Regions from separate parts of the Streptomyces sp. Rer75 genome, predicted to be linked through region 3. Evidence: riboswitches for the same ligand, from Rfam matches in the RefSeq annotation. Region 3 holds a riboswitch; each other region holds the start of a gene.
What was found. Region 3 has a riboswitch for thiamine pyrophosphate ahead of thiC (phosphomethylpyrimidine synthase ThiC). Riboswitches for the same ligand answer to the same signal wherever they lie in the genome.

Region 1 (3,203 bases), 1.9 Mb from region 3:
TCGTCCAGCAGCCCGCCGCGCCCGAGCAGCCCCAGGAACGCCGATCCGGCGACGACGGTCGGCAGCACGAACGGCACGGTCACCACGGCGCGCAGCAGCCCCTTGCCGGGGAAGTCGAAGCGGGCGAAGACATACGCGCCGGGCAACGCGACCGCCAGCGTCAGCCCGGTCGAGGCGGCCGCCTGCCAGCCGGTGAACCACAGGGTGTGCAGGACGGACGGGTCGCCCAGCACCTCGGGTATCCGCTCGAGCTGCCACCGGCCGCCGACGCGCAGCCCGCGGGTGACGATCGCGACCACCGGATACGCGAAGAAGACGCCGAAGAAGGCGAGCGGCACGGCCATGAGCGCGAGCCGCAGGGCGGTGCCGCGCAGCCGCCCGCGGCGATCGGCCTCACCCTTCTCATGGTTCTCGCGAGGCTCTACAGAACGAGCGAGGACCATGCCTTGACCCAGGGCTCACGGTTCTTGGCTATCTTCCGCGGGGGCAGGGTGGCCGGATCGGCGACCTTGGTCCCGTACCGGGTGAAGACCTCCGGCAGCTCGGCGCCCTCGCGCACCGGATTGACGTACATGTTGAGCGGTACGTCCTCCTGGAAGCGCTTGGTCAGCAGGAAGTCCAGCAGCGCCTTGCCCCCCTTGGTGTTGCCGGCGCCCTTCAGCAGCCCGGCGAACTCCGTCTGCCGGAAGCAGGTGCCGTCCGCCACCCCCGTCGGGGCCTTGGCGGGCTTCGACTTCGCGTCCGCCACCTCGGCGGGCGGGCTGGAGGCGTACGAGACGACGAGCGGCTTGTCGCCCTTGGCGCCGCCCGCCGAGCCGGAGAAGCGGTCGTAGTACGCCTGCTCCCAGCCGTCGACCACCTCGACGCCGTTGGCCCGCAGCTTCTTCCAGTAGTCGCGCCAGCCGTGGTCGCCGTAGCGGGCGGCGGTGCCGAGGAGGAAGGCGAGGCCGGGGGACGAGGTGGCGGCGTTCTCGGTGACCAGCAGATTCTTGTACGCGGGCTTGGTCAGGTCGGCGAATGTCTTCGGCGGCGCGAGCTTCTTGCGCTCGAAGTACGCGCGGTCGTAGTTGACGCAGATGTCGCCGTAGTCGACTGGCGTGACGCGGTGCTTCGCCCGGTCGAGCTGGAAGGCCGCGGGGACCTTGTCCAGGCCCTTCGCCTCGTACGGCGTGAACAGGTCATTGTCGAGCGCGCGGGAGAGGAGGGTGTTGTCGACGCCGAAGAACACATCGCCCTGCGGGTGGCCCTTGGACAGGATCGCCTGGTTGACGGCGGCCCCCGCGTCACCACCGGCCTGCACCCGCACCTTGTAGCCGGTCTTGCGGGTGAACTCCTTGAGGACCGCCTTGGACGCCGCGAACGAGTCGTGCGAGACCAGGGTGACCGTCTTGGAGTCCTTGCCGTCCGCCGCGTCCCCACCGCAGCCGGTGAGGACGCCGGTGCCGAGGGATCCGACGAGGGCGGCGGTGACGGCACGCCGAAGATGGCTGTTCATGGTGAGGCTGACTCCCTACGCCGGTATGACCCGGATCAGGTTGGAGGGTCTGCGGCCGTGCCGCACTCTCAGCGCTGTCGCGCTCCCCTGTCGGAATGTTCATTTGTCCGCCGCGATACGACGGTTGTACGGCGCTTGTGCGAAGGCACCGTATCAGCCGGTGGTCAGCGCTCCGTGGCCGCCAGCTGGCCGCACGCCCCGTCGATCTCCTGCCCCCGGGTGTCCCGGACGGTCACCGGCACCCCGTGCGCCTCCAGGGCCGCGACGAACGCCTTCTCGTCCTCGGGCCGGGACGCCGTCCACTTGGAGCCGGGCGTCGGGTTGAGCGGGATGAGGTTGACGTGCACCCGGTGGCCCTTGAGCAGCCGACCGAGCAGGTCGGCGCGCCACGCCTGGTCGTTGATGTCCTTGATCAGGGCGTACTCGATGGAGATCCGGCGGCCGGACTTCTCCGCGTACTCCCACGCCGCGTCCAGGACCTCGCGCACCTTCCAGCGGGTGTTGACCGGGACGAGGGTGTCGCGCAGCTCGTCGTCGGGCGCGTGCAGGGAGACCGCGAGGCGGCACTTGAAGCCCTCGTCGGCGAACCGCAGCATCGCCGGGACCAGTCCGACGGTCGAAACCGTGATTCCGCGCTGCGAAAGACCCAGCCCGTCGGGCTCGGGGTCGGTGAGCCGACGGATGGCGCCGATGACCCGGTTGTAGTTGGCCAGCGGCTCGCCCATGCCCATGAAGACGATGTTGGACAGCCGGGCCGGGCCCCCGGGGATCTCGCCGTCCCGCAGCGCCCGCATGCCGTCGACGATCTGGTGCACGATCTCGGCGGTGGACAGGTTGCGGTCCAGACCCGCCTGGCCGGTGGCGCAGAACGGGCAGTTCATGCCGCAGCCCGCCTGGGAGCTGATGCACATGGTGACCCGGTCCGGGTAGCGCATCAGCACGGACTCGACGAGCGTGCCGTCGAAGAGCCGCCACAGGGTCTTGCGGGTGGTGTCGTTGTCGCAGCTGATGTGCCGCACCACGCTCATCAGGTCCGGCAGCAGCCCGGCCGCGAGCTTCTCGCGCGCGGCGGCCGGCACGTCGGTCCACTGGGCGGGGTCGTCGGTGTAGCGGGCGAAGTAGTGGCGCGACACCTGAGCGGCCCGGAAGGGCTTCTCCCCGAGGGCGGCGACGGCCTCGCGGCGCTCGGCGGGCGTGAGGTCGGCGAGGTGCCGCGGGGGCTTCTTGGCCCCACGCGGCACGGCGAAAGTGAGTTCTCCGGGCTTAGGCATGGCCGTACCAGTGTCGCAGACATGCGGAAGGCCCCGCGCCACGGGCGGCGCGGGGCCTGAGGAGCGCGATGCCGGGCGCGGCTCAGCTGCCGCCCACGAAGATCACCAGCAGCAGCCACACCACGGGCGCGGTGGGCAGGAGCGAGTCGAGCCGGTCCATGATCCCGCCGTGGCCGGGCAGCAGCTTGCCCATGTCCTTGATGCCGAGGTCACGCTTGATCATGGACTCGCCGAGGTCCCCCAGGGTCGCGCTGACCGCGACGGCGAGGCCGAGCAGCAGCCCCTGCCACCACACGCCGTCCTCGATGAGGTACTGCATGCACAGCGCACCGACGACCATCGCGAACGCCACCGCGCCCAGCAGCCCCTCGCGGGTCTTGCCGGGGCTGATGCGGGGCGCGAGCGGATGCTTGCCGAAACGCCAGCCCACCGCGTAC
Region 2 (3,203 bases), 4.2 Mb from region 3:
GATCGCCCACCAGGCCGGGCTCGCCGTGCTCCGCGGCAACCTCTGTCCCGACGGAGCCGTCATCAAGCCCGCCGCCGCGACACCGGAGCTACTGCGCCACCGGGGCCGCGCCGTGGTGTTCGACGGTATCGAGGACTTCCGTACCCGGATCGACGACCCGGACCTGGACGTCGACGCGTCCGATGTGCTGGTCCTGCGCGGCTGCGGACCGCGCGGCTACCCCGGCATGCCCGAGGTGGGGAACATGCCCCTGCCGCCCGCGGTGCTCCGGGCCGGAGTGCGGGACATGGTGCGGATCAGCGACGCGCGGATGAGCGGAACCGCCTTCGGCACCGTCGTCCTGCACATCGCGCCCGAGTCGGCGGCGGGCGGTCCGCTGGGGCTGGTGCGGACCGGCGACTGGATAGAACTGGACGTCGAGCGGCGGCTGCTGAGGCTGGACGTCCCCGACGAGGAACTCGCCGCACGGCAACCGGTGACCGCCGCCGCCCCACCGGCCACCGGCGGATGGGAGCAGATCTACCGCGACCACGTCGAACAGGCCGACCGCGGCGCCGGACTGGACTTCCTCAGCGGCACCCGCGGATCGTTCGTCGCCCGCGAATCGCACTGACATGACGCCCGCGAATCGCACCGACGTGACGCCCGCGAATCGCACTGACATGACGCCCACAGCGGGGTCACAGGAACGACCCAGGCCCGGGAAAGGTTCGCCGATTACCCTCCGGGCATGCCCACGACGCGCTCCACGGACGACGCACTGGCGCAGACCGCCGTACGAGCCCTGATCTCCCAGGCGGAGCTGACCCCCAAACCGGGCCTCGCGGACACCCGCGACCTCCAGGCCCGCGCCACCGGCACCGACCTGCTCGCACTGCGCTGGTCGGCCAAGTCGCTGGCGCCCGGCTTCGCGGCCATGGCGGCCGCCGCCCGGCGCCCCGGCGAGCCGACGCGTGCGCTCCGCGAGGAGCTGGGCGCCATCGGCCGCTGCGCCGAGTGGACCATGGCGCGGGCCGGTGGCGGCCCGGTCACCGGCCGTCTGCACCACGGGGCGCTGTGGGTGCTGGGGCTGCTGGTGGCGGCCGCCGCCCTGGAACCCGGCGCCGCACCCGATGAACTGACCGCCACCGCCCGGCAGCTCGCGGCCCACGTCGACCGTGGCGCCCCGCGCAGGCCGTCGGCGGGCTCGCAGGTGTCCGCCACCTACGGGGCGGCGGGGGCGCGCGGCGAGGCGCGGGCCGCCTTCCCGCACGTACGCCGCGCCCTGGACGCCCTGTCCGCGGCGCGGGCCGCGGGCGCCACCGAGACGCAGGCCCGGCTCGACGCGCTGCTCACCGTGATGAGCACACTCCAGGACACCGGGCCGCTGTACCAGGCGGGGCCGCCCGCCCTCCGGCGGGTGCAGGACGGGGCGCGCGGTGTGCTGGAGGCGGGCGGCGCCGCGACGGACCGGGGCGCCGCCGCCCTCGCCGCCCTCGACGCCGAGCTGCGCGCCCAGGGCATCGCGCCCCGGGGGAGCGCCGCGCTGCTGGCCGGGGCGCTGTTCCTGGACGCGCTCCCGGCCCGGGCCCGGACCCGCCCCCGGGACCGGGGCCACGTGGCGAGGGGTTAGGCCGCTCCACCGGACACGGGGTGCCCCGCCAGGGGGCTGAGATCACACCCGTCGAACCTGAACCAGTTAGCACTGGCGGAGGGATGTCATCGATGCCATGGCCGCATGCTGCCACCGACCCGGCCACCACCGGCGCGGAGTCCGTCTTCGACGGCCGGATGCCCACCGCGCCCGGCGATCTGCGCGTCGAGGCGCGCGGGATCGCGCCGGTTCCGGAAAGCCACCGCTATGGCGGGCCGGGGCGCCTGTTCACCGTGTGGTTCGCCCCGAACCTGACCACGACCGGCGTGTTCACCGGCACCGTCGGCATCGCCCTCGGCCTGGACTTCGCCACCGCGCTGGCCGCCGTCGTCCTGGGCACCCTCATCGATGCCGTGCCCACCGCGTACCTGGGCACCTGGGGCAGCCTGACCGGCGCCGGGCAGCTGCCCCTGGCGCGGCTGGCGTTCGGCCGGGCCGTCGCCGTGCCCGGCGTCCTCCAGTGGCTGTCGTCCGTCGCCTGGGACGCCCTCATCGGCCTGTTCGGCGGTGATGCGCTGGCCCGGCTGTGCGGGCTGCCGTTCTGGCTGGGTGTGCTGCTCATGATGGCCGCCCAGGGGGCGCTCGGGGTGCTGGGCTACGAGGCCATCCACCGGATGCAGAAGCTGATGACGTTCGTCCTCGCCGCCGCGTTCGCCGCCCTGGCCGTCAAGCTGCTCGATGGCGTCCACCCCGCCGCCACCGGGTCCGCCCACGGCGCCGACCGCATCGGCGCCTCCGTCCTGACCAGCACCATCGCGCTGAGCCTGGCGCTGTCGTGGGCGCCGTACGCCAGCGACTTCAGCCGCTATCTGCCCCGCGCCACCTCCCGGCCCCGCATGTTCTGGTGCACGCTGCTCGGCGTCACCGTGTCCTTCGTGGCCGTCCAGGCGCTCGGGCTGTGGGGAGCCTCCGTCTTCACCGACCAGACCGCCCGCGGCGTCGATGAGGCGCTGGGCGGCGGGGCGCTCGGCGCGTTCGGGCTGCTGGCCGTGGCGCTCGCCGCCGTGCTCGGCTTCCCGCTGGTGCTGTGGATGCACGCCGCCGACACCACCGCCCGCTTCCCGAACGTGCTGTTGTTCGTCGGCTACTGGATCCCCGGCTTCGTCGCGGTCGTGGCCGTCGACTGGTTCGGGTCCGCGCCCGGGCCCGGGGCGGCGCGCCGGTGGACCCGGCCGCCGAGAGCGCCCGCCCGCAGCCGTGGTGGCCCGCCCTGCTGGCGTTCGGCGCCGCCTTCGCCGCGGCGGTGCCGTTCATGGACACCAGCCTGTACACGGGCCCGGTGGCCGCCGCGCTGCACGGCGCCGACCTCGCCTACTACGCCGCCTTCCTCGCGGCGCTCCTCGTCTACGCCCCGCTCAGGACACGGCTCCACACCGTCCGCTGAGGCGGGTGGCTTCGCCCGTATCCGCACGTCACACGGCATCCGGCGACCGCGCCCCGCGGCAGGCGTGGCACCCTGGGCTCCGTTGAGTTCCCGCACCACCCGAGGAGACGTGCCACGTGCCGCAGAACCAGCCAGCGGAGTCCATCGCCGCCACGGCGGTGCTCGCCGAGGAACGCAGACTCCGCA
Region 3 (3,203 bases):
CGTTCGGCCTGTGGTCCGCGGAGACCACCAGTACGGCCAGCGCCGTGGTCACCGGCACCGAGGCGACCAGTCCGATGCTGCCCACCAGCGTGCGGACGATCTCCTCCGCGACGATCTCGCTCGTCGCCACCGTTCCCACCCCGCTGTCCGCGATCGAGAAGAGGAGCAGCAGCGGAAGCGAGGCGCCCGCGTACGCCAGCACCAGGGTGTTCACGACGGACGCGATGTGGTCCCGCCCGATGCGCATCGCGGCCGCGTAGAGCTTGCGGCGGCTCGTCGTGGGGTCCGCTTCCCGCAGCTCCCACACGGCCGAGGTCTGGGTGACCGTCACATCGTCCAGCACACCCAGCGAACCGATGATCACCCCGGCCAGTAGCAAGCCCTTGATCTCGATGTCGGGATAGAGGCCGTGCACCAGACCGGTCTGGTCGTCGGTGTTGCCGGTCAGCGACGCCCAGCCGATGAACAGCGAGCCGAGCACGCCGATCAGCAGCAGCGAGACCAGGGTGCCGAGCACCGCGACCGAGGTGCGGGCGCTCAGCCCATGGCACATATAGAGCGCCAGCAGCATGATCGCACTGCCTCCGACGACCGCGACCACCAGCGGATTCGAGCCCTGAAGTATCGCCGGGAGGATGAACAGCGTCAGCACCCCGAAGCTGATGGCCAGCGCCACCAGGGCGAAGACGCCGCGCAGCCGGCCGACGGCCACGACCACGAGCGCGAACACCCCGGCGAGCAGGGCCATCGGGAACGAGCGGTCGACGTCCGAGATCGAGTACTGGAGGTTCTTCGGCGCCTTGGGCGCGTACGCCAGCTTCAGCTCCTGCCCGGCGCTGAACTTCCGTGAGGCGTTCGGCTGGACGATCTCGGGGAACGTGCGGCCCTTGTCCTTGCCCGAGGTGACCTCGATGGTGGCCTTCTCACAGACGGTCTTGCCGCCGCCGGAGCCGCCGCTCCCGCCTCCGGTGGCCCCGCCCGTGCCCCCGCCGGTCGCGCCGCCGGGTGCCGGGGCGGCGCCCTGCTGACCCGGTTCGGTGGGTGCCTGCGGCTGCGCGTTGGCGTCGGCGCAGTTGATCTCCTCCACCTTCACCACCCGCCCGGCGACCGTCTCCTGGTCGAATCCGAGCCCGCTGCGGCCCTGCGTGGTGTGCTCGGGGCCACCCGGCCACAGCGCGACCAGCCCGGCGACGACGGCGACGGCGAAGGGGATGAGCACCGCCGCGATGACCTTGCGGAGGCGTGCGGAGACGGGTGCGGCCGGGCCGTGCGCGTGGGCATGGCTGTGTCCGTGGCCGTGGCCATGGGCCTGGCCGGACGGGTGGGGCTGCTCGGGCGGGTGGTCCTGCTGTGTCGCGGTCACCATCGCATCATCGCAAGAGAGGCGGGCCCCCTGTTCAGGTATATGGGGAAACCGTTAGCGTGGGGGCACCTTTGCAATCGCGGGAGCTCGGAGCACCGGGCTGAGAGGGCGCTGACGCGACAGCTGCGCCGACCGCTGAACCTGTTACCGGGTAATGCCGGCGTAGGGAGTGGGTCTCATGACTCAGCAGGATGCACACATGCGCGAAAACGCTACCGATTTCGGCTGGCATAAGGGATATGTCACGGGTTCCCGCCCGGACATCCAGGTCCCGGTTCGCCGAGTGCACCTCACCAATGGCCAGGACGTGACGCTGTACGACACGTCCGGTCCGTACACCGACCCCCACATCGAAACCGACGTCCGCCGTGGCCTCGCGCCACTGCGGCAGAACTGGATCATCGCCCGCGGCGACACCGAGGAGTACTCCGGCCGTCCGGCCCGGCCCGAGGACGACGGGATCAAACACACCACGCCCCGCGGCGGCCTGCGCAACCTCGACGCGGTCTTCCCCGGACGGCCGCGCCAGCCGCGGAGGGCCCGCGACGGCGCCGCCGTCACCCAACTCAGCTACGCCCGCCGGGGCGAGGTCACCGCGGAGATGGAGTACGTGGCGCTCCGCGAGAACGTCTCCCCCGAGGTGGTCCGCGAGGAGATCGCGGCGGGCCGGGCCGTACTGCCCGTCAACGTCAACCACCCGGAGATCGAGCCGATGATCATCGGCAAGCGGTTCCTGGTGAAGGTCAACGCCAACATCGGCAACTCCGCCGTCACCTCGTCCATCGAGGAAGAGGTCGAGAAGATGACCTGGGCGACCCGCTGGGGCGCCGACACGGTCATGGACCTCTCGACCGGCCGCAACATCCACACCACCCGCGAGTGGGTGCTGCGCAACTCCCCCGTGCCCATCGGCACCGTGCCGCTCTATCAGGCGCTGGAGAAGGTCGACGGCAAGGCCGAGGAGCTGACCTGGGAGGTCTACAAGGACACCGTCATCGAACAGGCCGAGCAGGGCGTCGACTACATGACGGTGCACGCGGGCGTACGGCTGCCGTACGTCCCCCTGACCGCCCGCCGCAAGACCGGCATCGTCTCCCGCGGCGGCTCGATCATGGCCGCCTGGTGCCTGGCCCACCACCAGGAGTCGTTCCTCTACACCCACTTCGAGGAGCTGTGCGAGATCCTCGCGGCGTACGACGTCACCTACTCGCTGGGTGACGGACTGCGCCCCGGATCCATCGCCGACGCCAACGACGAGGCGCAGTTCGCGGAGCTGCGCACGCTCGGCGAACTCAACCGCATCGCCAAGGAGCACGGCGTCCAGACGATGATCGAGGGCCCGGGCCATGTCCCGATGCACAAGATCAAGGAGAACGTCGACCTCCAGCAGGAGATCTGCGAGGAGGCCCCCTTCTACACCCTGGGCCCCCTCACCACGGACGTCGCGCCCGCCTACGACCACATCACCTCAGGGATAGGCGCCGCGATGATCGCCTGGTGGGGCACGGCGATGCTCTGCTACGTCACCCCCAAGGAGCACCTGGGGCTGCCGGACCGCGACGACGTGAAGACCGGCGTCATCACCTACAAGATCGCCGCCCACGCCGCCGATCTGGCCAAGGGCCACCCCGACGCCCAGGCCTGGGACGACGCGCTCTCCGACGCGCGCTTCGAGTTCCGCTGGGAGGACCAGTTCAACCTGGCCCTCGACCCGGACACGGCACGCTCGTTCCACGACGAGACGCTTCCGGCGGAGCCCGCCAAGACGGCGCACTTCTGCTCCATGTGCGGGCCCAAGTTCTGCTCCATGAAGATCAGCCACGACATCCGCCGCGAGCAC

Region 1: linked by a shared signal. The riboswitch ahead of HYQ63_RS30375 (thiamine ABC transporter substrate binding subunit) and the one ahead of thiC (phosphomethylpyrimidine synthase ThiC) in region 3 are both predicted to bind thiamine pyrophosphate.
Region 2: linked by a shared signal. The riboswitch ahead of HYQ63_RS39265 (cytosine permease) and the one ahead of thiC (phosphomethylpyrimidine synthase ThiC) in region 3 are both predicted to bind thiamine pyrophosphate.

Annotation. Positions count from the first base shown of each region.
Region 1 covers NZ_CP058693.1:7,030,868-7,034,070, reverse strand. Annotated here, with positions in the region: gene HYQ63_RS30380 (iron ABC transporter permease) at 1-443, opposite strand, end outside; gene HYQ63_RS30375 (thiamine ABC transporter substrate binding subunit) at 422-1,495, opposite strand; TPP riboswitch at 1,491-1,594, opposite strand; gene rlmN (23S rRNA (adenine(2503)-C(2))-methyltransferase RlmN) at 1,660-2,766, opposite strand; gene HYQ63_RS30365 (phosphatidate cytidylyltransferase) at 2,849-3,203, opposite strand, start outside.
Region 2 covers NZ_CP058693.1:9,253,502-9,256,704, forward strand. Annotated here, with positions in the region: gene HYQ63_RS39255 (IlvD/Edd family dehydratase) at 1-613, shown strand, start outside; gene HYQ63_RS39260 (triphosphoribosyl-dephospho-CoA synthase) at 731-1,612, shown strand; TPP riboswitch at 1,619-1,713, shown strand; partial or broken gene HYQ63_RS39265 (cytosine permease) at 1,771-3,017, shown strand; gene HYQ63_RS39270 (APC family permease) at 3,134-3,203, shown strand, end outside.
Region 3 covers NZ_CP058693.1:5,100,914-5,104,116, reverse strand. Annotated here, with positions in the region: gene HYQ63_RS21615 (YibE/F family protein) at 1-1,363, opposite strand, end outside; TPP riboswitch at 1,433-1,549, shown strand; gene thiC (phosphomethylpyrimidine synthase ThiC) at 1,542-3,203, shown strand, end outside.